One region of the Porcibacter vitabionis genome, then DNA from elsewhere that is predicted to be linked to it. Evidence: predicted binding sites of a transcription regulator. Region 1 holds the regulator's gene; each other region holds the start of a gene.

Region 1 (4,218 bases):
GAAAAAGGCGGACTGGTCTTTCGAAGCCAGGCTGCCGGTGTCTTAAAGGGACTGGGTTTTTCCGAGGAAGATTTTTCGAAAAGCATGGATCAATTGTCCGGAGGGCAGAAGACCCGTGTCTCCTTAAGCCGGCTTCTTTCCGCAAAACCGGACGTTCTCCTTCTCGACGAGCCCATTAACCACCTGGATCTCCATTCCATTGAATGGCTGGAGACTTTCCTGTCGAATTACAGCGGGGCTGTCATATTGGTTGCTCACGACCGGTATTTCTTAAACCGGACCATCGATCATGCGCTGGATCTCTCCATGCATCCGGCCCATCTGTTCACCGGAAATTATAGAGCTTATACCGAACAGAAGAGAGAGCTTCTGATCACTTTGGAGAGGGAATACGAAAAACAGCAGAAGGAGATTGCTCATCAGGAAGCTGTGATTACCAGGCTCCAGAGCTTTAACCGGGAAAAGTCCATTAAAAGAGCGGAGAGCCGGAAGAAAGTTCTGGATAAAATGGAGAGGATGGAACGGCCAAAGGAAGAAGATACCGGTATGAAGCTGGTTTTAGAGCCCAACAGCCGGTCCGGAAATGACGTCCTTACGGTGACCAATTTATCCAAGAGTTTTGATGACAGGCTATTATTCAAAAATTTGAACTTCCAGATCCGAAGGCAGGAAAGAGTTGCCATTCTCGGTGACAATGGAACCGGTAAGACAACGACCTTAAAAATCATCAATGGAATTCTTCCGGCAGATTCAGGTTCCGTACATATCGGAACCGGCGTTACCATCGGTTATTATGATCAGGAGCAGCAGAATCTGAACGAGGATGCAACACTTTTTGAAGAGCTTCAGAATGCTTATCCCAATTTGAATAATACCAGGGTACGTTCCATCCTTGCGGCCTTCCGATTTAAGGGAGACCATGTCTATAAGAAGATCCGGGAACTGTCCGGCGGGGAGAGAGGAAGAGTATCTCTGGCAAAGCTTATGCTGTCCGGAGCCAATTTTCTGATCTTAGATGAGCCGACCAACCATTTGGATATGGAATCCAAGGAGATTCTGGAAGAAGCTTTGAATGCCTATACCGGGACTTTGCTTTATGTTTCCCATGACCGTTATTTCATTAATCAGACTGCCGAGAGGATCCTGGAGATCCATGAGGACGGAATGAAGGAATATCTGGGAAACTATGACTATTATCTGGAAAAAAAGGCCGAGGAGGATCTGACGCCTTCCTCTGCATCAGGGGAAATTTCAAATGTAAGATCCGAATCGGAGAAAAAGGGAGATCCTTCTGCAGAAGACAGTAAGGATGCCGGACTGGATTACCAGGAGCAGAAGCGGAAAAAAGCAGCGAGAAAGAAAGTCGAAAGAGCCCTGGCCTCATTGGAAGAAGAGATATCGAAGAGGGAAGAGAGGATCCGTGAGATCGATAAGGCATTCACAGATGAATCGATCGCAAAGAATTCTGCAAAATTAAATGAATTGACGAAAGAGCGATCCGATCTGGAAGAAGAACTGGAAGACGCTTATGCCAAATGGGAGTCTCTTTCGATGGAATTGGATGCAGAATAGTTGACTTTTTTTCACAAGAAAACTATCATAGGTTAAGAATGTTTATTTTTTAACAATGTTGATTCATTGATAAGGAGAGTCTACTGAACTTTTACATGAGGAGATAAATGACAATGGCTAAGGAAATATCCAACGCCGTAATTCGGCGTCTTCCCCGTTATTACAGATATTTGGATGAATTACTTGAGAATGGTGTAGACCGTATATCATCGGGTGACCTGTCTAAGAGTATGCATATTACCGCATCTCAGATCCGTCAGGATCTGAATAATTTCGGCGGATTTGGCCAGCAGGGCTACGGCTACAATGTTCAGTACCTGCATAATGAGATCGGTAAGATCCTTGGCGTAGACAAGGTTCATAACATGATCGTGGTAGGAATGGGTAACCTGGGTCAGGCCATTTCCCGCTATTCGCATTTTGAAAATCTCGGATTCAAAATGATCGGCTTTTTTGATGTCAATCCTCAGCTTGCAGGGAAAACCATCCGGGATATTCCGATTCGTTTAATGGAGGAGCTGCCTTCATTCATCAAGAATAATAAAGTCGATATGGCAGCTCTGACCGTTCCCCGTTCTCATGCAGCCGATGTCACAGATCAGCTGGTAAATCTCGGCATTAAGGGAATTTGGAATTTTGCCCTCTTGGATCTGGACGTGCCGGATTCTGTTGTTGTACAGAATGTCCATCTGGCAGATTCTCTTATGGAATTGTCTTATAATTATCGGATACAGAACCAGTCGGATGAGACACAAGAAAATGAATAAGAAGCCGTGGATCATCGGCTCTTTTGGCTGTGAAGCGGAATCCTCTGCCTCACGGCCTTTTTTTAAGCAAAAAGGAGTATATTATGCTTTGTGTTTTGACAGGACGGCAGATGCAGGAAGCAGACCGGCAGATGACAGAAAAAATCGGCATTCCATCGGATCTCTTGATGGAAAGAGCAGCACTTGCCATCACTGAGGAAATAAAAAAGCATTTTCCTCAGGCAAGAAAAATCGGCGTCTTTGCCGGACTTGGCAATAATGGTGGTGATGGGATCGCAGCTGCCCGGATCCTTGCACTGGAGGGCTATGATTGTAAAGTCTGCCTGACCGGACCGATTCAAGAGAAAAAGAATCAGGGCTTGGCCTGGTTTCAATATCAGATTGCAGACAAGGCAGGCGTTTCTTTCACGGAAGATGTGAATGACCTCTATGACCGGGATCTTCTGATCGATGCCGTTTTCGGTACCGGTCTGTCCCGCCCGGTAGAAGAGGAAATGGCCATGAAATTCCAGAAATTTCAGGACTTAAAGAAACCCATTCTTTCCGTTGACATTCCAAGCGGAGTCGCTGCAGGTGACGGGCGGATCCTCGGAACAGCAATCAAAGCAGATTTGACGGTAAGCCTTGCCTATCTGAAAGTCGGCCAGCTTCTGTTCCCGGGAAAGGAGTACTGCGGAGAACTCATCCTTCGGGATATCGGGATCAAAAGGCCCCTCGAAGAAGACCAGAGAGCAGGACGGAAAGTCTTCCAGGAATCCGATCTGAATCAATATAAACCGGCGCGCTTTTCTGGCTCCAACAAGGGATCATATGGTCATGTTTTAGTCATTGCCGGATCCTATCTCATGGCAGGAGCTGCCTGCTTTGCAGCCAAAGCCTGTGTCTTATCCGGTGCCGGCCTGGTCAAAGTCCTGACCGATGAAAGAAACAGGGAAATCGTTCAGAGTCAGATCCCGGAAGCTCTTTTATCCGTCTATGGAAATAAATTAAGTAAGCAGGAGATCAAACGAGAACTGTCCTGGGCCGATGTTGTCCTGATCGGACCTGGTCTTGGACAAACAGCCATTTCCCGGCAGCTTTTTTCTCTGGTCATGGAAGAGATCCAGACTCCTATGGTGATGGATGCAGATGCTTTAAATCTTCTGTCCGAAGATCTCAGTCTCCTGCAGAGGCCTCACCTGGACCTGGTCCTGACGCCGCATATCGGTGAAATGGCAAGATTAAAGAAAGTAAGCCCTGTCTATGTAGCAGAACATATGATCCCTTTGGCGGAAGAATTCGCCAATGATTATCAGGTGACCCTGGTCTTAAAAAATGCCGCCAGTATTACGGCCATTCCTTTTTCAGATACCATCATCAATACGACCGGAAATAACGGCATGTCCACCGGAGGAAGCGGAGATGTCTTAGCCGGCCTTCTGGCAGGACTGATGGCTCAGCATCTTCCGGCGTCGAAGGCCGCTCCTCTTGCTGTTTACCTCCACGGAAAAGCAGGGGATCTGGCCCGCAAGAAATGCGGTGTCTATGCCATGGGACCAAGAGAGATTCTTGACGCGATCCACAATGTATTAGTATAATAAGAAATCGGATTTTTAACCTTTGTTTCATATTTTACCGTGCCAAATGGTCGTTTTGACACGTAAGATCAATTGTTCTTGAATTTGTCCGAGAATTCAAAGGAGTTTTTCATGGATTACAATAGAGTCTGGGCAGAAATCAATCTGGATCATATCAAAGACAATTTAGAGGCGATGCATCAGAATCTTCCGAAACAAACGAAGATCATGGCTGTGATTAAGACCGATGCCTATGGCCATGGAGCCGTTGAAATTGCTCATATGCTGGAGTCCGTTGATTATGTCTTCGGCTATGCAGCAGC
Region 2 (4,218 bases), on a different contig from region 1:
TTGCCGTCTTCGATTGCCTTGCAAGCCTTCTGCTGAGACTCAGCTGCGAATGCATCGAGCTCTTCTCTGGTCAGACCGTACTTCTCAGCAACGTTCTCTGCTGTGATTCCCATGTGATAGTCATTGAATGCATCTGTCAGAGCATCTTTGATCATGGAATCCTGAAGCTGGGCATGACCCATACGATAGCCATAACGTCCTTCCGGAATGAGGTAAGGGGCCTTACTCATGGATTCCATACCACCTGCAATAGCAATCTCGCTCTCGCCTGCAAGGATCTGAGTTGCAGCCATATTAACAGCTTCCAGACCAGAACCGCAGAGAATATTCAATGTCATTGCCGGAGTCTCAACAGGGATGCCTGCATTGACAGCGGACTGACGAGCAACGTTCTGACCCTGACCAGCCTGCAGTACGCAGCCCATATAAACCATGTCAACCTTGTCTGCAGGAACACCGGATCTCTTCAGAGCTTCCTTGATGACAGCAGTACCGAGATCAACTACAGGTACAGAAGCGAACTGGCCGCCCATCTTTCCGATGGCTGTACGGCATGCACCAGCGATAACGATTTTCTTGCCCATTTCTTTTACCTCCTAGGTTTTCATGAACATACTATTATCTACTTCTTTATAATTCAGGCACGCTCTTAAGTTAGAAATGTAGAGCGTTGCACCTAAATCCATGGAAAATATATTGGCCGGGAATCGATGGTTTAGGATGAAATCCAAAACTTTCTTCCCACCCGGCAAGATCCGGCTCTTATCTCTTATTGGAATTTCGCCAGATATGCATCTTCTCGGCTGCCTGGATCAATTCCTCCCGGCAATCCGGATGTGCAATGTTGATGAGGCCTTCTGCCCTCTGCCAGGAGGTCAAGCCCTTCAGATTTACCATACCGTACTCGGTAACAATGTACATGGTATTGGTTCTGGTATCAGTCGTCTGACTTCCCTCTTCCAGTGTCGGCCGGATCCGGCTTTCAAGCTTCCCTGTCTTCTTATTCTTATAAGTCGAAGACAGGCAGATAAAGGATTTACCGCCATAGGACAAGTAAGCTCCAAGAACGAAATCCTGCTGGCCGCCGGAGCCGGAGATATTACGAACTCCTGCGCTCTCGGCATTGACCTGTCCGGAGAGATCGACATCAACTGCATTATTGATAGAGATGAAATTGTCTAATTGTGAAATGACATAAGGATCATTGACATAGCTTACGACTCGTCCGCAGCATTCCGGGTTATGATCCAGATAGTCATACAACTTTTTGGAGCCTGCCGCGAAAGCATAGGTCTGAAGGCCTCGGTCTATATTCTTCAGACTGCCGTCAATCTTCCCGGCCTCGACCATATCGATATAGGAATCAACATACATCTCGGTATGAACTCCAAGGTGCTTCAGGTCGGATTTTGCAATCATCTGGCCGATAGCATTCGGCATACCGCCGATTCCAAGCTGAAGGGTTGCGCCGTCCGGGATCTCCGGAACAACCAGCTTTGCAACAGCTTCGTCAATTGCTGAAGCAGGGCCGCCGGCTGGAACTTCATCGATTGGTTCATTCTCACCTTCAATGATCATATCGACGTCATCGATGTGAACGTAGGATTCCCTATGACCCAGGCAGACCGGCATGTTCTCATTCACTTCAACGATGACTTTCTTCGCCCGCTTTACAACTGCAAACATATGGCTTGCATTGGGTCCGAAGTTAAAGTAGCCATAGGAATCCATCGGGGATACCTGCATAACTGCAACATCCAAAGGATCCTTGCTCTCCAGATAAAGCTTCGGGAGTTCGGAATAGCGAAGCGGTGTCATGTAGCAGAAACCCTTGCTCTGGGCATGGCGTTCTACCGGATTCATGAACCAGCTATTCCATGTGAAATGTTCGGCTGCATTTTCTACTTTGAAAATTTCCGGCTCGTGGAGAAGAATTCCACCTCTGCACTTGATATCATGCAGTTCGGGCATTCTTTTGGCTAAGGCTTTATCGAAAGCTTTGTTGGTGCCTACACACCAACCATAGTCGACCCAGTCGCCATCCTTCACTACTGCTGCAGCCTGATCTGCTGTAACCAACTTTTGCTGATATTCTTTTTCGTAATCCATTTTCCTTCTCACCCGAAAGCTTCTATTGCTTATTCTCGTAATAACTGCTTATTCTCGTAATAACGATGCTGTCAGTATTTTGTTATTTTTTTAACAAACATAGTCAAAAAAATATAGGGTCCTTACTACTAGGTTGGAGTCCGTTCTCCTTCTGAAACCTGTTTCATTCGCCCGACATAAGGCATTATAGCATTGTACATAAATCAATTCAATAGCTTTTCGTTATTTTTTTAACAAGGCGTGGCGTAAATCGTAAGTGGCGTAAATCGTAATAAGCAATGCTTATGATTTTTACGATAGTTCCAACCCTTATTCCAGAGCTATTTATCGTAATGGGAAGGATTTGTCCAATTTACGATAGTCCCAACCCTTATTCCAGAGCCAGGTATCGTAATGGGAAGGATTTGTCCAATTTACGATAGTTCCAACCCTTATTCCAGAGCCATTTATCGTAATGGGAATCATTTCTTCAAAATCCGATAGGGAATCCTTATATCTACTATCGGATTTTTGCAAACCGATTCCCTATATGATAAAGTACGCTAAATGAGGCCTAAATTTCCTATCCCAATATCCGATTTTTGATTTATTCCCCTCCCTACGATATTCGCAGGAGTCGAGTCAGTCCTTCAAGTCCATATGGATTATGCAAATTGATTTTATCATAGCCCAGTATATCTTTGACATCCGAACTGCCTTTCAATCAAGAATTTGATCCTGGAAATTGCTCTGGCAGCAGTTTTTACGTCTCTTGCCGGATGTGGTATGATATAGCAACAATCGATCGCATTTGTTCGAAAACAGATGCAATTCTTTGAGCAGAAAAGAGCAAAAATTGATGACAGTAATTGTCGATGGGAGCATCTGGTTCATGGCAGCATCTGGTTCATGGCAACGTCTGGTTTATGGCAGTATCTGGTTTATGATTGTATTTAGGAATAAGGGATTAAGATGAATCAACTTGAAAATATAAAACAATTCCAGCAAGGTATTATTCCTGCCGACTGGATCAAACACATCAATTTGGACGGTATTCTTGGAAATCTGGATGAACAAACTCTTCCCTTCCGCCAAATGATCGCCAATTATCAATGTGCGGTCTATGAGGTGGAAACAAAATTCAAAGTCTTAAATGAACGGCTTGGTATGAAGTACGATGGCAACCCGATCGAATCGATCAAAAGCCGTGTCAAGTCTATGGAATCCATCATGAAAAAGGTACAGAAAAAAGGTCTTCCACTAAGTGTAGAATCCATAGAAGAAAACATCCGAGACATAGCAGGTATCCGCATCATTTGTTCTTTTGAGGAGGATGTTTTCCGCATCGCCAAGTACTTTCTGGCCCAGGATGATATTACTCTGATCGAAAAGAAAGACTATATCAACAGTCCAAAGCCCAACGGTTACCGTTCTCTCCACCTGATCGTCCAGGTCCCGATCTTTACGGAATTTGGAAGGAAGGATGTCTTTGTCGAGGTCCAAATTCGGACCATCGCCATGGATTTCTGGGCTTCGCTTGAGCATAAGCTCCGCTATAAGAAAAATCTCTCCGGTGATCAGTTGAAAGCCCTGGAAAAAGAGCTTTCCATCTGTGCCGAAGAGTGTGCTGATCTTGATCGAAGAATGGAGTATGTACGGTCGGAGATCGTACCGGAGTCGTAAAAAAACCAGTCTCGATGACCTTCGTTCATCGGGATCTGGCTCGATTTCATTAGCTGAAGCTAATGAAATCGAGCCATTATTTTTCTGGCGTCGCAGAAACCGAACAAGTTCGGTTTCTGCTCCTGACCCGATGCCATATGGCATCGGGTCATTATACATTCACATTAAAAAATACATGGCCTCCGAGCTGGAAGTAGTCGCGGACTTTGCTCTTACTGAACCAGGCCTGTTGACTATAGGCTTTCGGTGTCATGAAGAAGAGCTGGTTCATGGGACCGGAGCCTGTCGTATAGCGGCTTCCTCGCAGGGCCGCTGCCGCAGCATTTTTGGCATTTGAAGAAACTTCAGTATCATAGTGATAGAGATAATATTCCAATTCAGTTTCTCCGACATAATCCTTTTTCGATGTTACTCCCCTTGTCTTCCGAACCGGTTCAAACTGATTTT
Region 3 (4,218 bases), on a different contig from region 1:
CCTCCCGTCAGACCGTTACCCTGTGTAGTCCCTTGTAAACTGTACTTTTGTACGAACATAGAAACAAAATCTAATCAAAAAAAACTTGACTTGCCTCCTGCAATACAGTATTATAACAAAGTCGGTTGTGAGCCGGAAGGCTTCAAACCATAATGCTGCTGTGGCTCAGTCGGTAGAGCGTCGCCTTGGTAAGGCGGAGGTCACGGGTCCGATTCCCGTCAGCAGCTCTCATTTGCCCTCGGTTTTTCCGGGGGCTTTTTTGTTAAGTAAAGAAGGTCGATCCATGAAGAAGATTACAAATAAGCATGTGCTTGGCATTACGATGGTCATTATTGACTCATTATTCTTTTCTCTGATGAGTCTTTTTGTCCGCTTGTCGGGCAATGTACCGACCATGGAGAAGACCTTTTTCCGAAATCTGATTGCCGCCGTCATTGCCCTGATTGCTTTAAGCAGGACGGAAGAGAAATTTAAAATCAAAAAGGGCAGTGTCCCTTCGCTTCTGGCACGTTCCATTGCGGGCGGTCTCGGCATGATCTGCAATTTCTGGGCAATCGATCACATTGCACTTGCGGATGCCAATATTTTGAATAAACTTTCGCCATTCTTTGCAATTATAGCATCGATCTTTATTTTGAAGGAGATCCCGAACCGGCTTGAGATCTTTACCGTGGTCATTGCCTTTTGTGGTGCCCTGTTTATTGTGAAGCCCACAGCCGGGCTTGCGAGTCTTCCGGCTCTGGTGGGCCTTCTTGGCGGACTTGGCGCCGGAATCGCCTATACCTTTGTCAGAAAACTAGGTAACCAGGGGGAGAGAGGACCGGTGATCGTTGCTTTCTTTTCGGTCTTTACCTGCTTGATGGTATTCCCTTTTATGATGATGGATTTTCAGCCCCTCAGTACAAGACAGCTCCTCTGTCTTCTTGGCGCAGGAAGTGCTGCAGCGGTTGGCCAGTTTACGGTAACTGCAGCCTATAAATTTGCTCCGGCCAAGGAGATATCGGTCTTTGACTACTCACAACTTCTTTTTGCTTCCATCTGGGGCTTGCTCTTCTTCGGAGAGATTCCGGATGGCTGGTCGGTGATTGGATATGTCATCATTATCGGTATGGCGATTGTAAAGTGGTATTACAATGTTTATGTGCAGAAGGATCAGCAGGATCAGTAAAAATCCATACGAAAAGGCAGATGCCGATCTATATTCACGAGGACGGATCGTCTCACTGACAGAATGTTTGTTAGTGAGACAGGTGTAAGATTGTGAGGGGATTGACAGACAAATACAGTTTGTGAAATTTGTTTTATTGCAATTTCACTTTGAAATCCTATAATGATTGTATACAAAATAATTTCTTGTACCAAATACAGAAGTTACTTTGCAATCGAAATAAGATCAAGGGGGAATTGCAATGCCTACAGAAACAAAGGAACAGGATTTGAAGGAAGTCTTATCCGAGTCGAATGCAGATGCCCGGATCGTGGTCGATCTGGAACTTACGGAGTCGGCAATTCAAGCAATTGCAGAAAGTTCGGAAGAAGAGGCATGTGTCGAAAGAGCGAATGAACTTCTGACGGCTCTGCACCAGAAGCCGATGACAAAAGATGAGTTTATCGATGCCGGAAAGATTCGTGTGAAGACAGATATCTTCGTGCCTTACCAGATTCGTAAGACAGCAGATGATTATGCGGTAGAGATCGAGGATCACGAACTTCGAAATATAGACCAGAAGGTACATGCCTTCGAAGAGGAAGTCCGTAAGATCTATGATCCCTTAAAAGAAGGCCCCTTTGTCATCAGCGTCTATAAAGAGGGCGAGCCTTCTGCGAGAAGAATTTTGAAGCAGTTCAGGAAAAAGTAAGTCCGGAGATAGAAGTATTACAAGAATTCATAGATCCTCACTTTGTTAAAAATGTGACAATGCTTTTGCATTGTCACATTTTTTGCCTGAAGATCTCCTTTATAATACTTATCGAAGATAAATGAAAGGCGGAAAAAGTACCGAGAGGTCTATATTTCCACTGAAACAAAGAGGGGGCAGGGGCCCAAAAGGAAGGAGATTTTATGGCAAATCGTATTTCGTTAAACGGAACGTCTTATCATGGAGCTGGTGCAATCCAGGAGATCGTGAACGAGATCAAGGGACATGGTTTTAAGAAGGCATTCGTTGCATCGGATCCGGATCTTGTAAAATTTGGAGTTACTGCAAAGGTAACGGATCTTCTGGAAGAAGCCGGTATTCCGTTCAGCCTTTATTCTGATATCAAGCCCAATCCGACCATTGAAAATGTACAGCATGGCGTAAAAGCTTTCCGTGAGTCCGAGGCTGATTGTATTGTAGCAATCGGCGGCGGTTCTTCCATGGATACCTCCAAGGCCATTGGCATCATCATTACCAATCCGGAATTCGAGGATGTGCGTTCTCTGGAAGGCGTTGCACCGACAAAGAATCCGTGCGTTCCGATCATAGCAGTTCCGACCACAGCAGGAACTGCAGCTGAGGTTACCATCAACTACGTTATTACTGATGTAGAGAAAGAGCGTAAGTTCGTTTGTGTAGATCCACATGATATGCCGATTGTTGCAGTTGTAGATCCTGACATGATGAGCTCTATGCCGAAGGGCCTGACTGCTGCAACAGGAATGGATGCTCTGACGCATGCCATCGAAGGATATACCACCAAGGCTGCCTGGGAGATGACAGATATGTTCCATCTCGAGGCAATTCGCCTGATTGCCAAGAATCTGAGAGGCGCTGTTAACAATACCAAGGAAGGCCGTGAGGGCATGGCTCTTGGTCAGTACATCGCCGGCATGGGCTTCTCCAATGTAGGTCTTGGCATCGATCATTCCATGGCACATACCCTGTCTGCACATTATGACACTCCTCATGGAATGGCTTGCGCACAGCTCCTTCCGATCTCTATGGAGTTCAACCGGGATTATACCGGCGAGCGTTATCGGGAAATTGCCCGTGCCATGGGCGTTCAGGGCGTAGACGACATGAGCCAGGAAGAGTATCGTGATGCAGCCATCGAGGCTGTAAAGAAGCTTTCCAAGGATGTCGGAATTCCGGAAAAGAACGAAAGAATCCGCGAAGAAGACCTGGATCAGCTGGCAACCGATGCTCTGAATGATGCATGCTATCCTGGAAACCCCAGAGAAGCTACGAAGGAACAGGTCATTGATATGTTCCGTCAGTTGATGTGATTTTTGCATATCGTTACTAATCCTTTTTAAATATAGACCCGCCCTGAGGATGGTATGGAATCCTTGGGGCGGGTCTTTTTTTGCTCGGATGATACCAGGCGGAGAAGTTTTGTATTATGATGATTGTAGTGGTAAAAATGACTTTACCACTCATATCGCATAGATAAAAAACTGACAGGGAATTTCTTATGAAACAGACAAGTGAAAATACCAGATTGAAATATGAGCTTTGCGAAGCGGCGCGGCAATGTCTTGCCGGAAGCAGTGTTGAGAAGCTGACGGTCGGACAGATCACGACTCGGGCGGGTGTATCTCGACAGACTTTCTATCGGACTTTTCAGGATAAGTATGATTTGATCAATTGGTATTTTGACAAATTAATGAGTAAGTCTTTCGACCGAATGGGAGAAGGAAAGACGATCGATGAGGGACTTCGACTGAAATTTTCCTATTTGAAGGAAGAGGGCGATTTCTTTCGGGCGGCTTTTGCTTCCGATGCCCAAAATAATCTGAAGGAACATGATTTTGAGATGATTTTTCACTTCTATTCGGATTGGATCGTGAAGAAAAGCGGGAGCAGTCCGACCGACGAGATCGCCCTGCTCCTGGAACTTTACTGCAGAGCATCGATCTATATGACGGTGAAGTGGGTCCTGGGTGGCATGCAGCAGTCACCGGAATGGCTGGCACGCTTACTGGTGGATGCCCTGCCCGAGAAATTGCGCGATAAATTTGCCTGCCTGGATCTCTTGGAAGAAACGGATTCTGCTGGGCACTAGCTATGAGATAGCCAAGTAAGGATGAAATATCGGTGTGTTTTAAAATGAATTGCGAAAGGGAATATTAAATCTCCACTCGCAATTCTTTTCCCTTATCAAATAGTGTTGCGAGAAATCTCGCAGCACTATTTTTTAGTCAAGTCCAAATTTGTGTGTAAATTGAGAAACACCTTGCTGATGGCATCCTGAATGCCTTCATGAGCATCCAATGTAATCATCAGGAGATCCTTG
Region 4 (4,218 bases), on a different contig from region 1:
AGGAGAATTGGTGATGACTGCAGCAAAGTAGAGGAAAGTTGCTGCAGTGGAAAGCACGAAGAAGCAAAGCAGAAGGTCGGTTCCGCCGAAGAACATACAGCCGGTCAGAATCATAAGTGCTGCATAGCTTAAAAGCAGAAAATGTACGGAGTGGTTTACGACAATGTACTGCTTCTTAAAGAGCTTTATGACATCGAAGAAAGGCTGACGGATCGGAGGTCCGATACGTCCCTGCATACGTGCGGAGATCTTACGGTCAAATCCCTCCAGGATTCCGCCGAGGCACGGTGCAAGTAAAATATAACAAAGGATAAGAATGATTCTTGTAACCATCTTAGAATGCACCTCCTATAATCATGCAGAGCATAACAATGATAACGGAAGCTGTCAGAAGCTGGCAGGGAAGCATGAGCTTTCTCTGTCCGAAGACATCCTTGAAGTAGAAGTTCGAAAGCTGAAGCTTGGTCTCTTCTCCCAGGGAGTTTACAAATCCATCATCGTGTCCCGTATTGATACCGCTCATATAAGAAAGCTTTTCATTTGCCTTCATGTTCTTAGAGAAGAGGTAGGATACAGCCGGTACCAGGAAGACGAAGACGATCAGAAGAACCAGAAGGTAGAGGATGGAGGTCGGAAGAACCTGTGCTCCCTTTCCGGAGGTGAACATCTCGTTCAGCATAGGCTGTACATAAGTCGTCGTAAGAAGCGGAACGAAGATACAAAGGGCAATCATCATGACCGTATGGATGACGATGGAGATCTTTTCATTGGGCTTTGTGATATCCTTGACCGGTTTCTCATTGGTAACAGCGATCAGTTTGCCCAGCCACTTGGTCCAGTAGAAGGATGTGGTAGCAGAACCGAAGACCACCATCAGAGTCATGATGATGTTATTCTCATCGACAGATGCCCGAAGTGCGGACCACTTGGAAATCAACATTCCAAAAGGTGCCAGGAACATGCCGGCAATACCGATGAACATGCAGGTTGCAAGCATGGGCAGACGATAAAGCAGTCCGTGCATCTTCTCAACGTCACGAGATCCGAGAGAGTTCTCGGTAGCACCGATATCCTGGAAAAGTAAGGACTTCGATACTGCATGGAAGATCATGAGGAAGGAACCGGCCCAGATGGTTTCCGGTGTTCCCATGCCTGCGCAGGCAACCATCAGACCGAGGTTACTGATGGTGGACATGGCCAGAACTTTCTTGCCATCGCTTTGTGCGATTGCCATAAAGGATGCAGCAAGGAAGGTAAAGCCGCCGACGAAAGAAATCATGGCTCCCGTAATGGTTCCGTGCATTGCCGGTGCCAGGCGGAAAAGAACATAGATTCCGGCCTTAACCATGGTCGCACTATGCAGCAGTGCAGAGGAAGGTGTCGGCGCAACCATGGCTCCAAGAAGCCAGGTCGAGAAAGGCAGCTGAGCAGCCTTGGTCAGTGCGGCAAAAGCAATCAGAGCAACCGGGATCATAGCGATCGCCTTCTTGGCGCCGTCTGCATTGACTGCAAAATTAATGAGATCCAGGAAGGAAATGCTCTTCTGGCTGTATGCGAAAACAAAGATGCCGATTGTCAGAGCACATCCGCCGAGTAAGTTCATCCAGAGGGCTCTGAAAGAATTCTTGATAGCGATCTCTTCTCTCGTATATCCGATCAGAAGGAAGGAACATACAGAAGTCGTCTCCCAGAAGAACTGGATCCATGTCAGGGAGTTGGACAGAACAAATCCGAACATGGCGCCGAGGAAGATAAAGAGGACCATAAAGAAGTAGTTTCTACGGTCGGTAACCCAGCTATGAACATAGTGATGATAGCCATGCATATATCCGACGGCATAGATAACGATCAGGGATCCGATGATCCCGATGATGATGCACATCAGAATAGACAGGTGATCAATGTAGACCCGGGACATCTTCTCCATGCTCTCTGTCTTCGGTCCCCAAAGTTCGAGGTAAGCGATGGCAAGAGTCGGTACAATAGACAGAATGGATACCCAGGCTCTGTGATATTTAAATGACAGGAAGGTCACAACAATCATCAGTACAAACTCGCCGACAAGAGTCATATCATCCGCAAGCTTTGTATTGGCATAGAGATACATCGGCTGAGATCCCCCCAATGCCCATTGTGTAACCAGAATACCAACACCGATCATAATCAGAACGGCACTGATATAGGCAATTGCATTCCGTACTCTGTTCGCCTTGGGGTTGACCGGAATGATCAACATCAAGAAGGCTACCAGAAACGGAAAAATGATGAGAAAAGGTACTATCGGTAAAGCAGACATTTTCTCAACTCTCCTTTCATACTTTAACAGTTAAGCCTCCATGTTAAAAGAATAGCGAAAAAGAATTGTGCATAATTATCTGTCATTTAGAACAATTCTATGAGCAATTTCGTTATTTTTTTAACAACCATAAGCATCATACTCTTATTTGGGAAACGATTCAATCCGGGCTTCGGTACATTTTGTCTAAAATGAAGTTCTTTTATTGTACTTTATCTCGTACATTTCAAACGGCCGGGAAGGGATGAGGCAGGGGCAGGAGCTTTTATTTACATCAACTGTTCTTTCCTATAAAATAATGCATGGAATATGAATCAAGTTCCATTTTCTATGAATCAAGTTCCATTTTTAATAACCTTTTAGCTATGCTTTTTGTTAGAAAGACAGGGGACAAGGAACATGCATGAATTGAGTTATATGATGCGGATGGTCGATACGGCCCTCTCTGCCTGTAAAGAAAATGATCTCACCGACGTATCTGAACTCGTCATCAAAGTCGGTGAGACCACAGGTCTGATTCCTCATTTTCTCGAGGACTATTATCCTCAGTGTGTCAAGAATACGATCTTAGAGAATTCCAAGCTGACAATCAACTTTGTCCCGGTCACAGCCCGCTGTGAGGACTGCGGAACAGAATATAAACCGTCCCGGGAAAACTCCTACCGCTGTCCCAACTGCAAGAGCATTCATTCGAAGATCATTGCCGGCCGGGAATTTACCCTGGAGCGGATCATAGGAGAGTGATTTTTTTCTCATTAACCTCTTTCATAAGCTTTCCCCATTCTGCCGGACGAAAAACGGAACGGATGCTTTTTTATCATCTATCATATTCCGCATTAATATAATCGAACCCAAATCGGACTTCTGACTCTACCCCTAGCTCTCAAATTCCTTTAATACGCTGCCAAGTATATCCATGGCCTGGTCAATTTCTCCTTCTTCGATGACCAGGGGCGGCAGGAGACGGATCACATTTCCTGCAGCCGAAAGAATGATCAGTCCCTTGTCCAGGGCCCTCTTTACCACCTGTCCAACCGGGATAGACGGTTTTAACAAAAGACCTTGCATAAATCCCATTCCACGATGGCCCATGAGGCTGTTATGATTAAGGCAGAGTTCCTCCATTTTTGCTTCGAAATATGGAGCCGTCTTCTCGACATGATCCGGCAGATGGAACTCTTCCATTAAATCGCAGACCGTAGAAACTGCAGTGCAGACGAGAGGATTTCCTCCATATGTAGATCCATGATCGCCAGGTTCCAGAGAATTCTCTGCCACTCTTTCTGTGGTAAGGAAGGCTCCGACCGGCACACCGCAGCCGAGCGCTTTGGCACTGGCCAGGATATCCGGTTTGATACCGTATTTCTGCCAGGTAAAGAAGGCGCCGGTCCGGCCCATACCACATTGCACTTCATCGAAGATCAAAAGAATATCCTTCTCATCGCAGAGCTTTCGCACGTTCCGAAGAAATTCCGGATCTGCAGGATAGACACCACCCTCTCCCTGAACCGGTTCCAGCAGAATGGCACAAGTCATGTCATTGACCGCTCGTTTTACCGTCTGAAAATCATTAAAGTCCGCGAAATGTACCCCATCCATCAGAGGATAGAAAGGCTCCCTGTAATGAGTGGTTCCTGTCACAGAAAGGGAGCCGACCGTCCGGCCATGGAAACTGTGCTGCATGGCTACGATCTCATGGCCTGCCTTCTGATCCCTGAGATAGGCATATTTCTTCGCTGTCTTGATGGCACCTTCGATTGCCTCCGCTCCGGAATTGGTAAAAAAGACCCGGTCCATACCTGACAGGCGCGTGATCTTCTCTGCTGCATCTATCATCGGGAGATGATAATAGAGATTACTGGTATGCGTCAGTTTATCGATCTGATTTTTTAAGGCATTCTGGTAGGCCTTGACACCATAAC

Evidence for each region. Region 1 encodes Rex, which represses fermentation and respiration genes when NADH is low (regulators of the CRP and FNR family bind a similar motif). Its sites were predicted from a motif close to ATTGTTAANTANTTAACAAT; they were not measured.
Region 2: ACKX2L_RS00740 (butyryl-CoA:acetate CoA-transferase) is a predicted target of Rex. The motif match lies at 2,188-2,207, and genes of this name have one in related genera.
Region 3: fucO (lactaldehyde reductase) is a predicted target of Rex. The motif match lies at 1,901-1,920, and genes of this name have one in related genera.
Region 4: ACKX2L_RS08485 (NADH-quinone oxidoreductase subunit 5 family protein) is a predicted target of Rex. The motif match lies at 2,405-2,424, and genes of this name have one in related genera.

Annotation. Positions count from the first base shown of each region.
Region 1 is NZ_JBJYZD010000002.1:224,567-228,784, reverse strand. It holds gene ACKX2L_RS02675 (ABC-F family ATP-binding cassette domain-containing protein) at 1-1,572, shown strand, start outside; gene ACKX2L_RS02670 (redox-sensing transcriptional repressor Rex) at 1,686-2,339, shown strand; gene ACKX2L_RS02665 (NAD(P)H-hydrate dehydratase) at 2,423-3,916, shown strand; gene alr (alanine racemase) at 4,028-4,218, shown strand, end outside.
Region 2 is NZ_JBJYZD010000001.1:156,618-160,835, forward strand. It holds gene ACKX2L_RS00735 (acetyl-CoA C-acetyltransferase) at 1-584, opposite strand, end outside; gene ACKX2L_RS00740 (butyryl-CoA:acetate CoA-transferase) at 763-2,109, opposite strand; gene ACKX2L_RS00745 (GTP pyrophosphokinase) at 3,061-3,771, shown strand; gene ACKX2L_RS00750 (cell wall hydrolase) at 3,923-4,218, opposite strand, start outside.
Region 3 is NZ_JBJYZD010000001.1:337,798-342,015, reverse strand. It holds tRNA gene ACKX2L_RS01595 (tRNA-Thr) at 155-227, shown strand; gene ACKX2L_RS01590 (DMT family transporter) at 233-1,168, shown strand; gene ACKX2L_RS01585 (hypothetical protein) at 1,410-1,859, shown strand; gene fucO (lactaldehyde reductase) at 2,063-3,208, shown strand; gene ACKX2L_RS01575 (TetR/AcrR family transcriptional regulator C-terminal domain-containing protein) at 3,397-3,987, shown strand; gene ACKX2L_RS01570 (hypothetical protein) at 4,113-4,218, opposite strand, start outside.
Region 4 is NZ_JBJYZD010000010.1:63,512-67,729, forward strand. It holds gene ACKX2L_RS08480 (respiratory chain complex I subunit 1 family protein) at 1-333, opposite strand, end outside; gene ACKX2L_RS08485 (NADH-quinone oxidoreductase subunit 5 family protein) at 335-2,236, opposite strand; gene hypA (hydrogenase maturation nickel metallochaperone HypA) at 2,696-3,040, shown strand; gene ACKX2L_RS08495 (aspartate aminotransferase family protein) at 3,173-4,218, opposite strand, start outside.